DNA from 3 places in the Actinomadura sp. NPDC048021 genome. Region 3 is predicted to be linked to each of the others. Evidence: riboswitches for the same ligand, from Rfam matches in the RefSeq annotation. Region 3 holds a riboswitch; each other region holds the start of a gene.
The links. Region 3 has a riboswitch for thiamine pyrophosphate ahead of thiO (glycine oxidase ThiO). Riboswitches for the same ligand answer to the same signal wherever they lie in the genome.
Positions count from the first base shown of each region.

Region 1 (6,322 bases), on a different contig from region 3:
GCGGCGGGTGGCGATCGAGATCTGCCCGCCGTCGGTCTCGCCCTCGCCGCCGCGCCGGGTGAGGAGCCGCTCCTGGACGGCGTTGTGCTCGGCCTTCAGCTCGTCGGGGACGATCGGCGGGACCCGGCCGAGCATCTCCTCGGCGCTCCAGCCGAACATGCGCTCGGCCGCCGGGTTCCACACGGTGACCCGGTGCCGCTGGTCCACGGCTACGATCGCGTCGGCGGCGCTCTCGATGACGGCCCGCGCGATCGGATCGTGCACGTGCTGATACACGTCTGTCATCGTGCCACCGCACTCCGGCATGGCGCCGGGCAACTTGCGCCGAAACTTGCTTTCGACCCAAACCTTACCGTCTGGTAAGCCTACCGATGAGCAGGGCCGCGACCCCCGCCACCAGGAACGACAGCAGCGAGGCGCTCATCCACGCCTGCGGCGTGAAGTGCAGCGCGTCCCGCACGTCCGACCAGAAAGCGGTCCACCGCGCGACCGTGCCCGGGTTGACGAGCTGGTAGACGACGAACCCGATCGCCCATGCCGCGATCATGCCCCAGCGGGACGGCGCGGTCCGCGAGACGTCCCAGCCGCCGGCCCGGCGGCGGCCGAGGAAGAAGTCGGCGGCGAGGACGCCCAGCATCGGCACGAACACCGATCCGATCAGCGACAGGAAGCCCGCGTAGTCGCCGATGTCGAGGACCAGCGCGAGCACGGTGATGCCGACGCCGAGCGCGACGCTCAGCACCCGGCGGTCGGCCCGGGGGAACAGGTTCTGGATCGACACCGCCGTGGAGTAGGTGTCGGCGAACGACTGGTCGGCCTCCCGCAGCACGAACACGGCGAAGAACACCACGCCCAGCGAGACGCCCAGGAACGGGTCGAAGATCCTGCTCGAGTCGCCCGCCACCAGCGCCAGCGCGAGCAGCCCGAGGACGTAGGCGACGATCTGCGTGACGGAGTAGCCGACGGCCGCGGCGCCGAAGGCCCCGCGCTCGGTGCGCGCGTGCCGGGTGTAGTCGGCGGCGACCGGGACCCAGGAGATCGACACGGCCAGCGCGGCGTCCGCGCCGAGCCAGAACCCGCCCCAGGAGCCCTGCGTCAGGTCGGGCAGCGGCTCCCGGACGAGCTGGACGTAGAAGTACACGAGCGCGATCGCCACGGCGACGGTCACGTAGCGGCGCAGCAGCCGCACCGAGCCGAGCGGCCAGACCGTCAGCACGGTGGTGATCGCGCCCGCGGCGACCACGTAGCCCCAGCGCGGGACGCCGTCCCACAGCTCGCGGGCGGCGTCGGCGATGACGATCAGCTCGAACGTCCCCCACCCGACGAGCTGGGCGATGTTGAGGACGGTCGGCGCGTACGACAGCTTCGCGCCGAACAGGCCGCGCAGCAGCACCATCGCGGGCTGCCCGGTCCGCGCGCCGGGCACGGCGGCCAGGCCGAGCATCAGCCCGCCGAGGGCCGTCCCGACGGCCATCGCGACGATGCCCGCCATGATCGAGATCGTGGGGCGGCCGCCGGCGTCCGGCGCGAGGACGGTGTAGGCGCCGGAGAAGGCCAGGAGGCTGACCCCGAGGTTCCCCCAGAAGGCGCTCTGGTCCCAGAAGCCGAGGACCTTGGGGGCCGGCTCGTCGAGGGTGAAGGGGACCTCGTCGGGGGCGCGCTCGCCCTGAGGGCGCTTTTCGACGTCGGACGTCACGGGACACACACTCCCTACGCCGGCATTACCCGGACAGGTTCATGCGGTCGGCGACGCCTTGGAGGCCGCCCTCTCAGCCCGGCTGTGGCCCGAGCTCCCGCGGTCATCGGTCAGGCCCGATCGTACAACCGCCCGTCACGCCCCAGAAGAGGGCAACCGGGTCAGATCACGCGAAAGTTTTCAGATCCCCCAGAGTCATCGAGCTCACGCAGCGACATCGACGCTCACGCGACGTCATCGACGCTCACGCGACGTCATCGACGCTCACGCGACGTCATCGACGCTCACGCGACGTCATCGACGCTCACGCAGCGACATCGACGCTCACGCAGCGACATCGACGCTCACGCGACGTACGGCGGACCGTCCCCCGCGCCCTCCATCGGCCGGCCGGCCTCGGCCCACCCGTGCATGCCGTCGCCGACGTTCCTCGCCAGCCACCCCGCCTGATTGAGCGCGGACGTGACCTGGGCGGACCGCGCCCCGGACCGGCAGATCACGTAGACCTCCCGGTCGCGGGGGATCTCGCCGGCGCGGTCGCCGAGATGGCGCATGGGGATGTGGACCGCCGCGGGCGCGTGGCCCGCGTCCCACTCGTCCTGCTCCCGGACGTCCAGCAGGTAGCCGTCCTGCGGAACATCCGCGGCGACCACGGCCGGCACGTCTTCCCCGAAATTCATCACACCCCCCATGGAACCGTGCGAAGCCCCCCTGCGTCGAATCACGCATGCGGTATCGGACGCTCGTTTTCGCAGCGCCCGGGCTGGCCTTGCTCCTGTCCACGGCCGCCTGCGGCGACGAACAGGCAAACGGAAACTCCGCCGGAGCGCCTTCGGGCACGACGTCCGTGCAGCCGTCCGGCTCACCGGCGGACACGCTCACCGTGCGGGTGAAGGCCTCCAAGGAGGCGCCCGCCGAGACCTGGAGGCTGACCTGCGCCCCGCCGGGCGGGGACCATCCCGAGGCGGCCGGCGCCTGCGCGGCGCTCACCAAGGTCAAGGATCCCTTCGCGCCCGTCCCCAAGGACCAGATGTGCACCAAGATCTACGGCGGTCCGGAGATCGCCACGGTCGAGGGCACCTGGCAGGGCAAGCGGATCGACACCACGTTCACCCGCGACGACGGCTGCCAGCTGCACCGCTGGAGCCAGATCGGCCCGGTCTTCGGGAACGTCCCGAAGGTCCGCTGATCCCGTCCCCGATCCTTCGTCCCGTCCGGACGAGCCATCCCCGTTCCGGCTCCGTCCCCGACTCCCGTCGCCAGGCCCCGGCACCCGCCGGGGCCTGGCCCGTCTCACGGCGCCCGGGGCCCGCTACTTGAGGAGGCGGGACATGCGGCGGTCGGCGAGCGGCTTGCCGCCCGTCTGGCAGGTGGGGCAGTACTGGAGCGCCGAGTCGGCGAACGACACCTCGCGCACCGTGTCCCCGCACACCGGGCATTTCTCGCCCGCGCGCCCGTGCACCCGCAGGCCGGTCTTCTTCTCGCCCTTGAGGTCCTGGGCTTCGAGGCCGCGCGAGCGCTCCACCGCGTCCCGCAGCGTGGTGACGATCGCCTCGTGCAGGACGGCGACGTCCTCCTCGGTCAGCGAGGACGCGATCTTGAAGGGGGACATCCTGGCGACGTGCAGCACCTCGTCGGAGTAGGCGTTGCCGATACCGGCGATCACCTTCTGGTCGCGCAGCAGCCCCTTGATCTGGCTGCGCTTGCCGTTGACGATCCCCGCCAGGGCGGCGGTGGTGAACGACTCGTCCAGCGGGTCGGGGCCGAGTGAAGCCACGCCGGGCACGTCGTCGGGGTCGCGGACGACGTAGACGGCGAGGCCCTTCTTGGTGCCGGCCTCGGTGAGGTCGAAGCCCGAGCCGTCGTCCAGGTGCACACGCAGGGCGAGCGGGTTCTTGCCTCCGGGCCGGACGGGCCTGGCCGGGATCTCGTCGCGCCAGCGCAGCCAGCCGGCGCGGGCGAGGTGGACGACGAGGTGCAGCCCGTCGACGTCGAGGTCGAGGAACTTGCCGTGCCGGGTCGCGCCGGTGACGGTCAGCCCGCCGAGCGCGGTCACCGGCGGGTCGTAGGTCTTCAGCGCGGAGATGGCGAGAACATCGACGCGGGCGACGGCATGGCCGACCGCGCGCTCCCGCAGGAACCCCGCCAGCGCCTCCACCTCAGGTAGCTCAGGCATGGGTTCAGTATCCGCGACGAGGCACGCTGCCGGAACGTCCGTCCACAGCCCTGTGGACGCCTGTGGAAAACCCTGGGGGCGGTGTGACCCGGATCTCGGAATCACCCATACCCCCCAGGGGTTGTCACGGGTGTCCGGTTATGGCAGCATGAGGCCCACGAGATACCCCCCAGGGGTAAAACACCGAGGGAGAAGACGATGAGCACCGCCACCTACACCGTCAGCGGAATGACCTGCGGCCACTGCGTGAGCTCGGTGACCGAGGAGGTCGAGCAGATCGCCGGTGTGACCGGCGTGGACGTCGACCTCCAGACCGGCAGGGTCACCGTCACGAGCGAGACCCCCCTCGACGACGCCCGGGTCAAGGACGCCGTCGAGGAGGCCGGATACCAGCTGACCTCCTGAGCGGACCGCGCCTCGCCCCCGCGGCGGGGTGCGTCCCTCGCAACACCGAGCGGAGTGAAACGGCAATGAACAGCGCGACCAGGCTGGGGGCCTACGCGGTGGGCCTGGCGGTCGTCTTCGGCGGCGCCGCGAGCGTCGGCAAGATCGTCGGCCCCGTCGGAGGAACCGCGAAGATGGCGTCCCACGAGAACGGCGAAGGCGGGCACGGCAGCGGAGGGCACGGCGGCGGAGGGCACGAGACCGCGGCGTCCCACGCGCCGGGCGGCCTCCAGGTGTCGGAGGACGGCTTCACGCTGGCCCCGCAGCGGACCGTCCTCACCGCCGGGGAGAAGACGGACTTCCGGTTCACGATCAACGGGCCGGACGGCAAGCCCGTCACCGGGTTCAAGCCGCTGCACGGCAAGCGCCTGCACCTGATCGTGGCGCGGCGCGACCTGTCCGGCTTCCAGCACGTGCACCCGACCGAGGCCGGGGGCGGCGTCTGGACCGTCCCGATCACGCTGGCCAAGCCCGGCGTGTACCGGTTCTTCACCGACATCCAGCCGGACGGCGCGAAGCGGCAGCTCACGCTCGGCACGGACGTGTTCGTCCCCGGCGACCTGAAGCCCGCGCCGCTGCCCGGGCCCGAGCAGGTCGCGAAGGTGGACGGCTACGAGGTGCGGCTCACCGGGGGCCTCACTCCCGGGAAGTCGACCGAGCTGACCCTGAGCGTGAGCAAGGACGGCAGGCCGGTCACCGACCTGGAGCCGTACCTTGAGGCGTACGGGCACCTCGTCGCGCTGCGGCAGGGCGACCTGGCCTACCTCCATGTCCACCCGGACGGGGAGCCCGGCGACGGCGAGACCGAGCCCGGCCCCGGGATCACGTTCTTCGCCGAGGCGCCCAGCTCCGGCGCGTACCGCCTGTACCTGGACTTCAAGCACGACGGCAAGGTCCGCACGGCCGAGTTCACGGTGCACGCCGGGAACGTCCCCGCCCAGGAACAGGGCGAGGAGCCCGAACCGGGCCACGACGACCGGCCCCACACCCACTGACGTTCCGATCGAGGCAGAGGAGGACGCGATGAGCACGGACGCTGTGTCCGGGCGTGTCGAGCTGGCGATCGGCGGTATGACGTGCGCGTCGTGCGCCAACCGCATCGAGCGGAAGCTCAACAAGATGGACGGCGTGACCGCCACGGTCAACTACGCCACCGAGAAGGCCAGGGTCGAGTTCGCGCCGGAGGTCTCGCCCGACGAGCTGATCGCCACGGTGGAGAAGGCGGGCTACTCCGCCGCCCTCCCCGCCCCGCCGAAGGCCGCCGGCGAGGCGGCCCCGGAGCCGGCCGACGAGCTGCGCCCGCTGCGGCAGCGGCTGGTCACCGCGGTGGTGCTGTCGATCCCGGTGATCGCGATGGCGATGGTCCCGGCGCTCCAGTTCGAGGCGTGGCAGTGGCTGTCGCTGACGCTCGCCGCCCCCGTCGTGGTGTACGCGGGCTGGCCGTTCCACCGGGCCGCGGCGGTCAACCTGCGGCACGGCACGGCGACCATGGACACGCTGATCTCGCTCGGCACGCTGGCCGCGTTCGCGTGGTCGCTGTGGGCGCTGTTCTTCGGCACCGCGGGAGAGCTGGGCATCAAGCACGGGTTCGAGTTCTCGATGACCCGCTCGGACGGGTCGATGAACATCTACCTGGAGGCCGCCTCCGGCGTGATCATGTTCATCCTCGCCGGGCGGTACTTCGAGACGCGCTCCAAGCGCCGTGCGGGCGCCGCGCTGCGCGCCCTGCTGGAACTCGGCGCCAAGGAGGTCTCGGTCGTCCGGGACGGCCGCGAGGAGCGGATCCCGGTCGACCGGCTGGCCGAGGGGGACCTGTTCGTCGTCCGCCCCGGCGAGAAGATCGCCACGGACGGCGCGGTCGAGGAGGGCTCGTCCGCCGTGGACGCGTCCATGCTGACCGGCGAGTCGGTCCCGGTGGAGGTCGGACCCGGCGACACCGTGGTCGGCGCGACCGTGAACGCGGGCGGCCGGCTGCTGGTGCGCGCCACCCGGGTCGGTTCCGGCAC
Region 1 is NZ_JBEZJQ010000002.1:282,290-288,611, forward strand. It holds gene AB0C87_RS04560 (PAS domain-containing protein) at 1-285, opposite strand, end outside; gene AB0C87_RS04565 (cytosine permease) at 350-1,696, opposite strand; TPP riboswitch at 1,690-1,807, opposite strand; gene AB0C87_RS04570 (rhodanese-like domain-containing protein) at 2,041-2,376, opposite strand; gene AB0C87_RS04575 (SSI family serine proteinase inhibitor) at 2,586-2,885, shown strand; gene AB0C87_RS04580 (DNA-formamidopyrimidine glycosylase family protein) at 3,009-3,872, opposite strand; gene AB0C87_RS04585 (heavy-metal-associated domain-containing protein) at 4,071-4,277, shown strand; gene AB0C87_RS04590 (hypothetical protein) at 4,343-5,311, shown strand; gene AB0C87_RS04595 (heavy metal translocating P-type ATPase) at 5,340-6,322, shown strand, end outside.
Region 1: linked by a shared signal. The riboswitch ahead of AB0C87_RS04565 (cytosine permease) and the one ahead of thiO (glycine oxidase ThiO) in region 3 are both predicted to bind thiamine pyrophosphate.

Region 2 (6,322 bases), on a different contig from region 3:
GGCGCCGCCGTGGTCGCCGAGCAGCAGCAGCGGGAAGGAGTACAGCAGGCACATCGTCGCCGCCTTGCCGATGAAGTGCACGGGCAGCGTGCCGCCGTACCCGAGCCGCCGCACGATCGGCGCGATCGGCAGGATCGACACCTCGCGGGCGACGAGCGCGAGCACCAGCCACAGCGGGATGATGTCGCGGATGGTGAGCCCGACGAGCGTGGCCAGGATGTAGAGGCGGTCGGCGGCCGGGTCGAGGACCATGCCGAGCTTGCTCGTCTGGTTGAACGCCCGAGCCAGCTTCCCGTCCAGCCAGTCCGACAGGCCCGCGAACACCAGCAGGCCGAGCGCCCACCAGTCCGCCTCGACCAGGACGAGCCACAGGAACAGCGGGACGCCCAGGAGCCGGGCGAGGCTCAGGATGTTGGGCACCGTGAAGATCCGGTCCTGTGGGGCCTCCTGCAAAGTGCTCACCGACGTGTCGCCTCCCCTGGTCCCCTTGATCCTGACCCTATCCGTAAGGGGTGGAAAGCCCCCCGGCGGTGTCGGCGTCGGAAGTCGGGAGGGTTCGGGCGGGCGGGCGCCGCCGGCGCCTCCCGGGGGCGCGCGTCACGCCCGGTGGGGCGCGGCTGCGTTCTCCAGCGGGAGGACGGCGGTGACGACGAACCCGCCGGACTCCCCCGGCCCCGCGTCCAACGTCCCGCCCACGCTGCGCGCCCGCTCGATCATCCCGAGGATCCCGAACCCCTCGGGCGGGCCGCCGGACGGCCCCCGGCCGTCGTCGGCGACCCGGACGACGAGGCTCCCGCGGTCGCGCTCCAGGCTCACCGTCGCGCGCCTCGCGGCGGCGTGCTTGACAACGTTGGTCAGGGCCTCCTGGACGATCCGGTACGCCGCGACCCCCGTCTCCGGGGGCGGCGTCCCGACGTCCCCGTCCCGCAGGTCGACGTCGATCCCGCCGCCGCGCGCCGCGTCGACGAGGCCGGCGAGGGCGTGGAGGCCCGGCAGCGTCTCGGGGGCGCCGACGTCGGTGCCGCGCAGGACCTGGAGCGTGCCGCGCAGCTCGATCCGCGCGTCCCGGCACGTCGAGGCGATGGAGGCGAGCGCGTCGGCCAGCTCCTCCCGGTCGAGCGGCCGGTCCCCGCGCACCAGGTGGGCCGCGGCGCCGGCCCGCACGCCGATCAGCGTGATGCTGTGCGCGAGCAGGTCGTGCAGGTCGCGGGCGATCCGCAGGCGCTCCTCGGCGACCCGCCGGCGCGCCTCCTCCTCCCGGGTGCGCTCGGCCCGCTCGGCCCGCTCGGTGATCGTCGCGAGCCGCGCCCGGTGCACCCGCCACACCTGGACGGCGATGACGACCGACACCACGGCCTCGATGACGGCGATCTGCTCGCGCAGGGATCCGCCGCCCGCCCGCATCGCCGCGCCGACCACGCAGACGGCGAGCAGGCAGCCGACGACGCCGAGGACGATCCGCACCCGGCGCCCGAGCACCGCGTAGGCGAACAGCGCGATCACCTCGGCGGGCACCAGCGCGTGGTGCTGGTACTGCGCCAGGTGGTAGGGCAGCACCAGGACCACCAGTGCCAGCAGGCCGGGGGTCGGCCACCGCCGGATCACCGCGAGCGGGACGTGCGCGGCCACCAGGAGCGCCGCGCCGGGCGCGTCCAGGCCCCGGACGCCGGGCCACAGCACCGCGGCGACGGCCGCGGCTCCCGCCAGCGCCGACGCCGCCAGGGCGTCCTTCACCGTCACCTCGACCCGGGGCACCGTCAGCACGCGCCCATTCTCCCCCACGCACGCGATCTTCGCGCCGCGGCCCGCGCCCCCGCGCGACTGGTCCTTTCGGCGCCCCCTGCGCGGCCGGAGGCCCGCCCTATAGTTCTGCAAACCCCGTCACGAAGGGCCGACAGTTGTCCGTCCCCCCGCCTGCTGTCCCCCCGCCGCCCGTCCCCCCGCCCGGGCTCCGGATGACGCTCGGCGCGCGGGCCTACCGATGGCCGCTCCGCGTCCTGACCGCCGCGCCGGCGGCCGGCGCGGCCCTCCTGCTCGCGGCCCGCCCCGGTACGGGACCGCTCGACCCGGAGAGTGCCCGCCGGCCCCTGCTGCTCTGCGGCGGCGGCTGCCTGCTCGCCGCCCGGGCCGCCCACATCGGGGCGGCCCGGCTCCACCGGGCCCGCCTCATCGTGACCATCGGCGAGCAGGGGGTGACCCTCCGCCGCAGTGGGCGGGAGGCGGCCGTCCCGGCCGGAGCCGTGGAGGCGGTCGGGATCAGGTGGCCCGTCGACGACCCGGTGTGGACGCTCTGGGTCGACCCGGAGCGGGCGCCCGGCGTCGAGGCCGTCGCCGAGGTCGACGGGAACGCGGTGACCCTGCTCAGGGGCGCGTCGCTGCCGTCCGGATGGCTTCCGGCCGTCCGGACGGCGACCGCGGACCGCCTCAGCGCCGCCTGGCGGGTCGTCGACGACGAGGGCCGGGAGGTCCCGCCGCCCGCGGCGGGCGCCCTGGCCGGGGCCCGCCGCATCGTCGTGGACGGCGCGGGCCGGTACCGCGACCGGGACGGCGGCGCGGTGCTCGCCGTGGCCTGCGGCCGGCGCGGCAGGCGGACCATCGTGCTTCGCGACCCCCACGCCGCCGCGCTGCTGGTGGTCCGGGGTCCGTCCCGGCTGCCGGGACGCGACCGCGTGCGCGTCCTCGACGCGGACGGCCGCCCTCTCGGATTCGTGCGCGGCCTGCGGGAGCCGTCCTTCCACACCGCCGGCGGGATGCTCCTCGGCACCACCCGCGCCACCGGCGACGGCCGCGTCGTCACCGGCGTCGACGGCCGCCGCTCGGCCACGCTGCGCATCATCGGCGACGCCGAGGCCCGGGTGGAGCTGGAGCGGTCGCCGTCCGCCCCCGACCCCCTCCGCACTCTGGTCCTGGCCCTGCCCGTCGCGATCCCCGCGCGCGACCTCCGCGCGGGCGCGCTCTAGCCCATGGGCGGCGGTTGCGGCAACCGGGGCTGCCCGGGTTAACGTCGTGGCGACAGATCGCGGGGGCCCGGCGAACCGGGCTGAGATAGCGGCTGGGACGGCCGCTGACCGCATGAACCTGACCGGGTAATGCCGGCGTAGGGAGAGATCGAGTCGTCATGACCGAACCTGTGGTTCCCGCTGCCCGCAAGACCTACCTCCAGGGCTCCCGCCCGGAGATCCGGGTCCCGATGCGGGAGGTGCCGCTGACCAACGGCGACGTCGTCGTCCTGTACGACACGTCCGGGCCGTACACCGATCCAGAGCAGGAGACCGACGTGCGCAGGGGGCTGCCGCCTCTGCGGGAGGCCTGGATCGCCGAGCGCGGCGACACCGCCCCGTACGAGGGGCGGGCGGCGCGCCCCGAGGACGACGGGCGCCGCTCGTCGCCCTCCGCGCTCCCCCCGGGCGCGGGCGGGCGCCTCCCCCAGGCCGACGGCGAGGGCGCCCTGCCGCGGCGGCCGCGGCGCGCCACCGGCGGCGCGGTGACGCAGCGCGCCTACGCCCGGCGCGGGGAGATCACGCCGGAGATGGAGTTCGCCGCGCTGCGCGAGGGCGTGGCGCCGGAGTTCGTCCGGGACGAGCTGGCCGCCGGGCGCGCGGTGCTGCCCGCCAACGTCAACCATCCCGAGATCGAGCCGATGGTGATCGGGCGGAACTTCCTCGTCAAGGTCAACGCCAACATCGGCAACTCGGCCGTCGCGTCCTCGATCGAGGACGAGGTCGAGAAGATGACGTGGGCGACCCGCTGGGGCGCCGACACGATCATGGACCTGTCGACGGGCCGCGACATCCACACCACGCGCGAGTGGATCCTGCGCAACTCGCCCGTGCCGGTGGGGACCGTCCCGCTGTACCAGGCGGTGGAGAAGGTCGGCGGCGACCCGGCGGAGCTCACCTACGAGGTCTTCCGCGACACCGTGATCGAGCAGGCGGAGCAGGGCGTGGACTACATGACCGTCCACGCCGGGGTGCTGCTGTCCTACGTGCCGCTGACGGCGCGGCGCAAGACGGGGATCGTGTCGCGGGGCGGATCGATCATGGCGGCCTGGTGCCTGGCGCACCACGAGGAGAACTTCCTCTACACCCGCTTCGAGGAGCTGTGCGAGATCTTCGCCGCCTACGACGTGACCTGGTCGCTGGGGGACGGGCTGCGCCCGGGCTCCGTCGCGGACGCCAACGACGAGGCCCAGTTCGCCGAGCTGCGCACCCAGGGCGAGCTGACGCGGATCGCGGCGCGGTTCGGCAACCAGGTGATGAACGAGGGCCCCGGCCACGTCCCGATGCACAAGATCAAGGAGAACGTCGACCTGCAGCAGGAGTGGTGCGACGGCGCGCCGTTCTACACCCTCGGGCCGCTGACCACCGACATCGCTCCCGGCTACGACCACATCACCTCGGCGATCGGCGCCGCGATGATCGGCTGGCACGGCACCGCGATGCTCTGCTACGTCACGCCGAAGGAGCATCTCGGGCTGCCGGACCGCGAGGACGTCAAGGCCGGCGTGATCGCATACAAGATCGCCGCGCACGCCGCCGACCTCGCCAAGGGCCATCCGGGCGCGCAGGCGTGGGACGACGCGCTGTCGGAGGCGCGGTTCGACTTCCGCTGGGAGGACCAGTTCAACCTGTCCCTGGACCCCGGCACCGCGCGCGCCTTCCATGACGCGACGCTCCCGGCCGCGCCGGCCAAGACCGCGCACTTCTGCTCGATGTGCGGGCCGCACTTCTGCTCCATGAAGATCACGCGGGACGTGCGGCGGTTCGCGGCCGAGCGCGGCCTCGCCGACGCGGAGGCCCTCGCCGCCGGGATGCGGGAGAAGGCCGAGGAGTTCAGGGCCGGCGGCGGCCGGCTGAACCTCCCCGTCTCCCCCGCCGACGCCTGACCCGGGCCGGACGCGGAGACGCGGCCGGGCCCGCCGTGCACCCGTGCGCGGCGGGCCCGGCCGCGTTCGGGGCCCTCTCGGCGCAGGTCCGGGCACCGGCGCGGATAGGATTGAGGGACCGTTCCAAAGCCGCGGATCCTCCCGATCGCCGCAGGCCCGTTCCATCCCCGGGAAGGATCGACGACCCAGGTGACCAGCGACGACACGCCGAAGGCGCGCCCCGTTCGGGCCGACGTTCGCCGCAACCGCGCGCGGCTGCTCGCCGCGGCGCGGGAGACCTTCCAGCGCCAGGGGGCGGGCGCCTCGCTCGAAGGCGTCGCGCGGCTCGCGGGCGTCGGCATCGGCACGCTCTACCGCCACTTCCCCACCCGCCAGGACCTCCTGGAGGCGCTGCTCGCCGACGTCTACGCCGGGCTGGCCGCGTCCGCCCGCGACCTGCTGGACTCCCCGTCCTCCGGCGAGGCCCTGCTGGCCTGGCTGCGGACGTTCGTCTCTGAGATCACCGCCTTCCCGGGCATGGCGGCCTCGGCGATGGTGTCGCTGCGCGACCCCCGGCTCGACCCCTCCGGCTCCCGCGCGGCGATGTCGGAGGCGGGCGAGGCGCTGCTCGTCCGCGCGCAGCGCGCCGGGGACGCGCCCGCCGGCGCGGCGTTCGGCGACGTGCTGAGGCTCGCGGGCGCGATCGCGACGGTCGCCGAGCGGGACCCGGACGCCGCGGCCCGGCTGCTGTCGCTCGCCGCCGCCGGCGTGGCGCCGGGCGCGGCCCGCTAGAAGCGCGGCCCGCCGGTAGCCGGTCAGTCCGTCTCGGGGACGGGCAGGACGCGGCGGGGGCCGCGCGGCGCGTCGGACCGCTCGCGCCATTCGCGCGGGTAGCCGACCGACACCTCGATGTGCGGAACCTCGCCGGTCCAGATCGTCCGGGGGATGTGCAGGTGCCCGTAGACGACGGACACCGCGCCGAACCGGCTGTGCCAGTCGGCGGTGCGCTCGGTGCCGCACCACTGGGCGAACTCCGGGTACCAGAGGACGCGGGTGGGTTCGCGGACGAGCGGCCAGTGATTGACGAGCACGGTCCGCGTCCCCGGCTCCAGGGCGGACAGGCGCTGCTCGGTGTAGGAGATCCTGGCGTCGCACCAGGCGTCCCGTCCGGGATACGGGTCGGGGTGCAGGTAGACCTCGTCGGTGCACACGACACCGGCCTCGTGCGCGGCTTTGAGGGCCTCTTCCTTGCTGGACGTCCCGTCGGGGCGGAACGTGTAGTCGTACAGGATGAACAGCGGCGCCACGGTGACGGCGCCGTCCGGGCCGTCCCAGACGGGATAGGGGTCCTCGGGGGTCAGCACGCCCAGGCCGCGGCACATCTCGACGAGCCGGCGGTAGCGAGGCTCACCGCGCAGCTGCACGGGGTCGTCCTTGATGGTCCACAGCTCGTGGTTG
Region 2 is NZ_JBEZJQ010000037.1:8,568-14,889, forward strand. It holds gene AB0C87_RS38980 (CDP-alcohol phosphatidyltransferase family protein) at 1-462, opposite strand, end outside; gene AB0C87_RS38985 (sensor histidine kinase) at 598-1,764, opposite strand; gene AB0C87_RS38990 (hypothetical protein) at 1,956-2,960, shown strand; TPP riboswitch at 3,010-3,123, shown strand; gene thiC (phosphomethylpyrimidine synthase ThiC) at 3,119-4,885, shown strand; gene AB0C87_RS39000 (TetR/AcrR family transcriptional regulator) at 5,075-5,656, shown strand; gene AB0C87_RS39005 (metallophosphoesterase) at 5,680-6,322, opposite strand, start outside.
Region 2: linked by a shared signal. The riboswitch ahead of thiC (phosphomethylpyrimidine synthase ThiC) and the one ahead of thiO (glycine oxidase ThiO) in region 3 are both predicted to bind thiamine pyrophosphate.

Region 3 (6,322 bases):
CTTCCATCGACACCGAAGCGATGTGTGCGGTTGCGCCCCGGTGTGTCCAGTCTGGTGGCGCGCGAATGTGCAGGTCCAGCGAGTATTTCTACATGTGTGGCTTTAGCTTCGCTACGAAGTCGCGAGCCCGTCGAACGGGGAGGACGCCTGGGCGTAGCGGCGCTTGGGGATGCGCCCGGCGAGCCGCGCGAGCCGCCCGCCCTCGACCGCGTGCCGCATCGCGGCGGCCATCCGCGCCGGGGACTGCGCACGGGTGACGGCAGTCGCGAGGAGCACGGCGTCGCAGCCGAGCTCCATGGCCAGGGCCGCGTCCGACGCCGTGCCGAGCCCCGCGTCCAGGATCACCGGGACGGTCGCGCGCTCCACGATCAGCTCGATGTTGTGCGGGTTGCGGATGCCGAGCCCCGACCCGATCGGCGAGCCGAGCGGCATCACGGCCGCGCAGCCGATCTGCTCCAGCCGGTGCGCGAGGACCGGGTCGTCGCTGGTGTAGGGCAGGACGACGAAGCCGTCGTCGACGAGTTGCTCGGCGGCCTCGACCAGTTCGATCGGGTCGGGCAGCAGCGTGCGCTCGTCGGCGATCACCTCCAGCTTGACCCAGTTCGTCCCGAGCGCCTCCCGGGCGAGCTTGGCCGTCAGGACGGCCTCGCCCGCGGTGAAGCAGCCCGCGGTGTTGGGCAGCACCCGGATGCCGCACTCGGTCAGCACTTCCAGCACCGAGCCGCGCGCGGACGGGTCCACCCTGCGCATCGCGACCGTGGTGAGCTCCGTCCCGGACGCGGTCAGCGCCTCGCGCAGCACCGCCATGCTCGGCGCCCCGCCCGTCCCCATGATCAGCCGCGAGCCCAGCTCCTCGCCCGCGATGACCAGCCCGTCGGTGTCGTTCATCCTCATCCTCCCTGGACGGCGGTCAGCACTTCGACGCGGTCGGCGTCCCGCAGGGGCGTGGCCGCCCACTCCGCGCGCCGGACGACCTCGTCGTTCAGCGCCGCGGCGACGCCCGTCGCGGCCGCGGTGACGGACGCGACGACCTCGGCCACGCTCGCGCCGTCGGGCAGCTCGCGCGGCTCACCGTTGACGATCACCTTCATGCGCTCACCTCGGGGGAGAAGCGGTCGGGGGCGAACGGCCCGGCGACCTCGGGGACGGGCCCGTCCAGCAGCATCGCGGACAGGATGTCGGCGCTCACGGGCGTGAGCAGGATGCCGTTGCGGAAGTGCCCGGTGCCCACCAGCAGGCCGGGCAGCGCGGTCGGCCCCATCACGGGCGCGTTGTCGGGCGAGCCGGGCCGCAGCCCGGCGGTGACCTCCGCGAACTCCAGCTCGGTGATGCCGGGGAGCAGCTCGCGGGCGTCGCGCAGCAGCTCCCACAGCCCGCCGGCGGTGACCCGCGTGTCGAAGCCCAGCTCCTCCTGCGTGGCGCCGACGACGATCTCTCCGTCGGCGCGCGGCACCAGGTAGACCGACGATCCCCGGACGAGGCCGCGGGTCGGCCGCCGCAGGAACGGCGCGCGGGTGCGCAGCCGGAGCACCTGGCCCTTGACCGGGCGGACGGGTGGAACGGTCCCGGGAGGCAGGCCGCCGAGGTCGCCCGACCACGGCCCGGCGGCCAGCAGCACCCGGTCCGCGGGGATCACGGTGCCGTCGTCCAGCCCCACGCCGGCGGCGGCGTCGTTCTCGACGACGACCCGTTCGGCCCGCCGCCGGACGAGCCGGACGCCCAGCCGCTCGCACGCCGCCAGCAGCGCCGGGGCGAGCCTGCGGGGGTCGACCGAGCCGTCCTCGGGGGCGAGCAGGCCGCCGCGCACGCCGGGCGCGAGCATCGGCTCCAGCCGCCGGCACTCGCGGCCGGTGAGCGCCTCGGCGGGGATGCCCAGGCTCTCCTGGAACCGGCGCAGGTCGTCCAGGTGCCGCAGGTCGTCGGAGTCGAACGCGACCTCGATGATCCCTTCGGTGCGGTAGCCGGTCTCCAGGCCGGTCAGCTCCTCCAGCTCGGCGACGAACGCGCCGTACCGGTCGCGGGAGGCGAGGCCGAGCCGCAGCAGCGGCTCCTCGCCGTAGCTCAGCTCGCTGACCGGGGTGAGCATGCCCGCCGCCACGGAGGAGGCCCCGGAGGCGGGCGCGGGGTCGACGAGGGTGACGGCGGCGCCGCCGGCGGCGGTGCGCCAGGCGGTGGCGAGGCCGATCACCCCGGCGCCGATGATGACGATCTGCATGCGCGCTCCCTTCGCCGGCATGATCCGGATCAGGTCGTGGCGGTCGGCGGCCCGTTCAGCCGCCCTCTCAGCCCGGTCGCACCGGACTCCCGCGCTCTGTGCTGTTCTGCTGTGCCGTTCCGCTGCCCCCACCTTACGACCTCGGCGAACCGGGCAACTGCCTGGACACCTGTCCATCCGCGGAACGCCGCCCGTTAGGGTGACCTTCATGGAGAGGGTCATCGTCGTGGGTGGCGGGCTGGCCGGCGTGCGCGCCGTGGAGGCCCTGCGGAGCAAGGGGTACGAGGGCGCGCTGACCCTCGTGTCGGCGGAGCGGCACCGGCCCTACGACCGGCCGCCGCTGTCGAAGGCCGTCCTCGCGGGCGAGTCCGACGACACGACCGTCGACGCCGACTGGGACGCGCTGCGCTGCGAGCTGCTGCTCGGCGAGCGCGCCACCGGCCTGCGGCTGGACGGGCCCGGACGCGGCGGAACGGTGGCGTCCACGGCGGGCGACCTGCCCTTCGACGGGCTGGTGATCGCGACCGGCGCCGCTCCGATCACGCTGCCCGGGGAGGGGCGGCAGCACGTGCTGCGCACCATCGACGAGGCCCGCGACCTGCGCGCCCGGCTCACCGCGGGCGCCCGGATCGTGATCGTCGGCGCGGGCTGGATCGGCGCCGAGGTCGCGACCGCCGCGGCCCGCCGGGGCTGCGCGGTCACCGTCGTGGAGGCGGCCGACACCCCGCTGGCGGGCGCGATCGGGCCCGAGGTCGGCGCGCTCACCGCCCCCTGGTACGCCGAGGCCGGCGTCGAGCTGCGGACCGGGGTGAAGGTCGCGGAGGTGCGCGACGGCGGCCTCGTCCTCGCCGGGGGCGGCCGCGTCGACGCCGACGAGGTGGTCGTCGGCGTCGGGGTCCGGCCCGTCCTGTCGTGGCTGGAGGGCTCCGGGCTGCTGCTGGAGCGCGGGGTCGTCACCGACGGCTCCTTCCGGACCTACATGGGAGAGGAGATCCCGGGCGCGCTGCGGCCCGACGTCGTGGCGGTCGGCGACTGCGCCGCCTGGTGGTCGCACCGCTACGGGCGCAGGCTGCTCGTCGAGCACTGGGACGCCGCGCTGAACGCCCCCGAGGTCGCCGCCGCGGCTCTCCTCGGGCAGGACGCCGTGTACGACGCCGCCCCGTACTTCTGGTCGGAGCAGTTCGGGCGCATGGTCCAGTACGCGGGCGACCACTCCGCGTCCGAGCGGCTCGTGCGCAGGGGCGACCCGTCCGATCCCAGGTGGGCGGTGGCGTGGCTGACCGGAGACCGCCTCGACGCGATCCTCACCGTCGGCCGGCCCCGCGACCTGGTACAGGCGAGGCGCGTGATCGCCGCGGGGACGCCGGTGGATCCGGAGGCGATCGCCGACCCGGACGTCCCCGTGCGGCAGGCTGTTCGCGCAGAGCGATCAGAGGGGACGTAACGGCTGCGCAGCGGGTTTGAGTCTTCCGAAGGCGTGGTAGCAAGGGGGCGTGACGCAGATGCACGCAACCGTTGACAGCGCACTGGACCCCCGCACCGACGCCCTGGCCGGCGAGTGGCTCACCCTCCGGGAGACCGCCGACAGGCTCGGGATCAAGCCCAACCGGATCAAGCAGCTCATCCACGAGCACCGCATCCTCGCGGTGCGCCGGGGCGGGGAGCCGATGGTGCCCGCGGCCTTCATCAAGGACGGCCAGGTCATCAAGGGACTGCCCGGCACGCTGACGCTCCTGTCGGACGCCGGCTTCGACGACGCCGAGACCATCCGGTGGCTGTTCACGGCCGACGACACGCTGCCGGGAACGCCCGTGGACGCGCTCACCGAGAACCGGGGGACCGAGGTCCGCCGCCGCGCCCAGGCGCTCGCCTTCTAGGCCGCCGCCGGCGGCGTGAGACGCACGTGACACGATCGCGGGGTCGCGCGCGGCGGGTGACCGCGCGCGCGATTTCGTGATCATCTGTGGAAAGGACGTTCCCCGGCCGTGTCCAGGCACCTCCCCACCGAGCGCGCCGTCGCGCTGCGCGCCCGGCTGAGCCGCGCCCGCCTCTACCTCTGCACGGACGCGCGGGAGCGCCAGGGAGACCTGCCGGCCTTCCTCGACGCCGTGCTCGCGGGCGGAGTCGACATCGTCCAGCTCCGCCAGAAGGGCCTGGAGGCCCGCCAGGAGACCGCCTACCTGGAGGTGTTCCGGGCGGCGTGCGAGCGGCACGGGGCGCTGCTGGCCGTCAACGACCGGGCCGACATCGCGCACGCGGTCGGCGCCGACGTGCTGCACCTCGGCCAGGACGACCTGCCGGTGCCCGCCGCCCGCGCGATCGTGGGCGGCGACATGCTGATCGGCCGGTCGACGCACTCGGGCGAGCAGGCGTCGGCGGCGGCCGCCGAGCCCGGCGCCGACTACTTCTGCGCGGGCCCGGTGTGGCCCACGCCGACCAAGCCCGGCCGGGCCGCCCCCGGCCCGAAGCTGCTGGAGTACGTCGCGGCGCAGCGCGTCGCGCGGCCGTGGTTCGCGATCGGCGGCATCGACCTCGGCAACCTGGACGAGGTCCTCGCGGCGGGCGCGGAACGCGTCGTGGTGGTCCGGGCGATCACCGAGGCCGACGACCCGGGCGCCGCCGCCGCGCGGTTCGCGCGGCGCCTGGCGGCCCGGCCGCTCGGCGCGGTTTGACGCGGATCACGGTGCGGTCCGCCGTCCCGTCGCCGACAATGGAGACCATGAACGTGGGACCCGACGACGACCGCGTGGTCGACCTCGACGACGACCTCGACGTCCTGCCGGACCAGACGTCCGACGACACCGACACCGGGTGGGGCGAGTGGCGCGCCGGCGACGACGACGCGCGCCTGCTGGAGGACCGCCCGCCGCACTGGTGAGCGGCGGTGCGGGTCAGGTGAGGACGCCGAGGAGGAACCCGGCGGCCACGACGCCGCCGAGCGCGACCATCATCCGCCACCGGTAGCGCGGGATCCGCGTCGGGCGCGGCTTCGGCGCCGGGGCCTGGCCCTCGCGCAGCGCCCGGACGATCTGCGACGCGGTCGGGCGCGCGGCGGGGTTCTTGTCCAGGCAGCGGGCCGCGAGGTCGCGCAGCGGGCCCTCCATGTCGCCGAGGTCGGGCTTGCGCGACGTCACGCGCCGCATGACGGCCGCGCTCGGCCCCGTGCCGAACGGCGGGCGCCCCGTCGCGGCGAACACCATCGAGGCGCCCCACGCGAACACGTCGGCGGGCGGCCCGACCGGCTCGTCCTCGATCTGCTCGGGCGCCATGTAGGCGGGCGTCCCGACCGGGCCGGTGGTCAGCGGGGTCGCGTCGGCGGTGCGGGCGATGCCGAAGTCGATGACCTTGGCGCCGTCCGGGCCGAGCAGCACGTTGCCGGGCTTGAAGTCGCGGTGCACGATCCCGGCGCGGTGGATCGCCGCCAGCGCGGCGGCGGTGCGCAGCGCGAGCTTGCGGAGCCGCGGCGCGGAGAGCGGGCCGCGGTCGGCGACGACGTGCTGGAGCGAGGGCCCCTCGACGAACTCGCTGACGATGTAGGGGCGGTCGCCGGTCATGTCGGCGTCCAGGACGCGCGCGGTGTGCCGCCCGGACACCCGCAGGGCCGCGTCCGCCTCCTTGGCGAAGCGGCTGCGCGCCCGCTGCCCGGCCGCCACGCCGCCGCGCAGCAGCTTGACGGTGACGAGCTCCCCGTCGCCGTCGCGGCCGAGGTAGACGACGCCCTGGCCGCCCTCGCCGAGCCGCCCGACCAGCGTGTAGCCGCCGAGGCCGCGCGGGTCGTCGGGGCCGAGCGGGGCGCCGGACCGGTGGTCGCGGCCGTGCGCGGGACGGGCCGGGACGCGGCCCGGCCCGGGGTGCGGCTTGGCCGGGCGGCCGGCGTGGGCGCCGTGGGGCTGCCCGGCGCGGGCGGCGCGGGCGGGGCGGTTCGAGGAGGAACGCGGGGGATGGGGATCCGTCCTCCCGCGGGAGGTGTCGTGCGGCACTGAGGACTCCGACTCGGCGGGGGCGGACGAAGATCTCCCCCTTTGTACCGTGTAATCGGGACGAGGGGCAGGGGAACTGCGATCTTCGCCGTCAGCGGCACGTCCCGAGCGCGGTGGAGCCGGCGAT
Region 3 is NZ_JBEZJQ010000041.1:34,821-41,142, forward strand. It holds gene AB0C87_RS40395 (thiazole synthase) at 112-888, opposite strand; gene thiS (sulfur carrier protein ThiS) at 891-1,091, opposite strand; gene thiO (glycine oxidase ThiO) at 1,088-2,215, opposite strand; TPP riboswitch at 2,205-2,318, opposite strand; gene AB0C87_RS40410 (FAD-dependent oxidoreductase) at 2,424-3,659, shown strand; gene AB0C87_RS40415 (helix-turn-helix domain-containing protein) at 3,718-4,092, shown strand; gene thiE (thiamine phosphate synthase) at 4,201-4,887, shown strand; gene AB0C87_RS40425 (hypothetical protein) at 4,935-5,093, shown strand; gene AB0C87_RS40430 (protein kinase) at 5,107-6,195, opposite strand; gene AB0C87_RS40435 (glycoside hydrolase family 3 C-terminal domain-containing protein) at 6,287-6,322, opposite strand, start outside.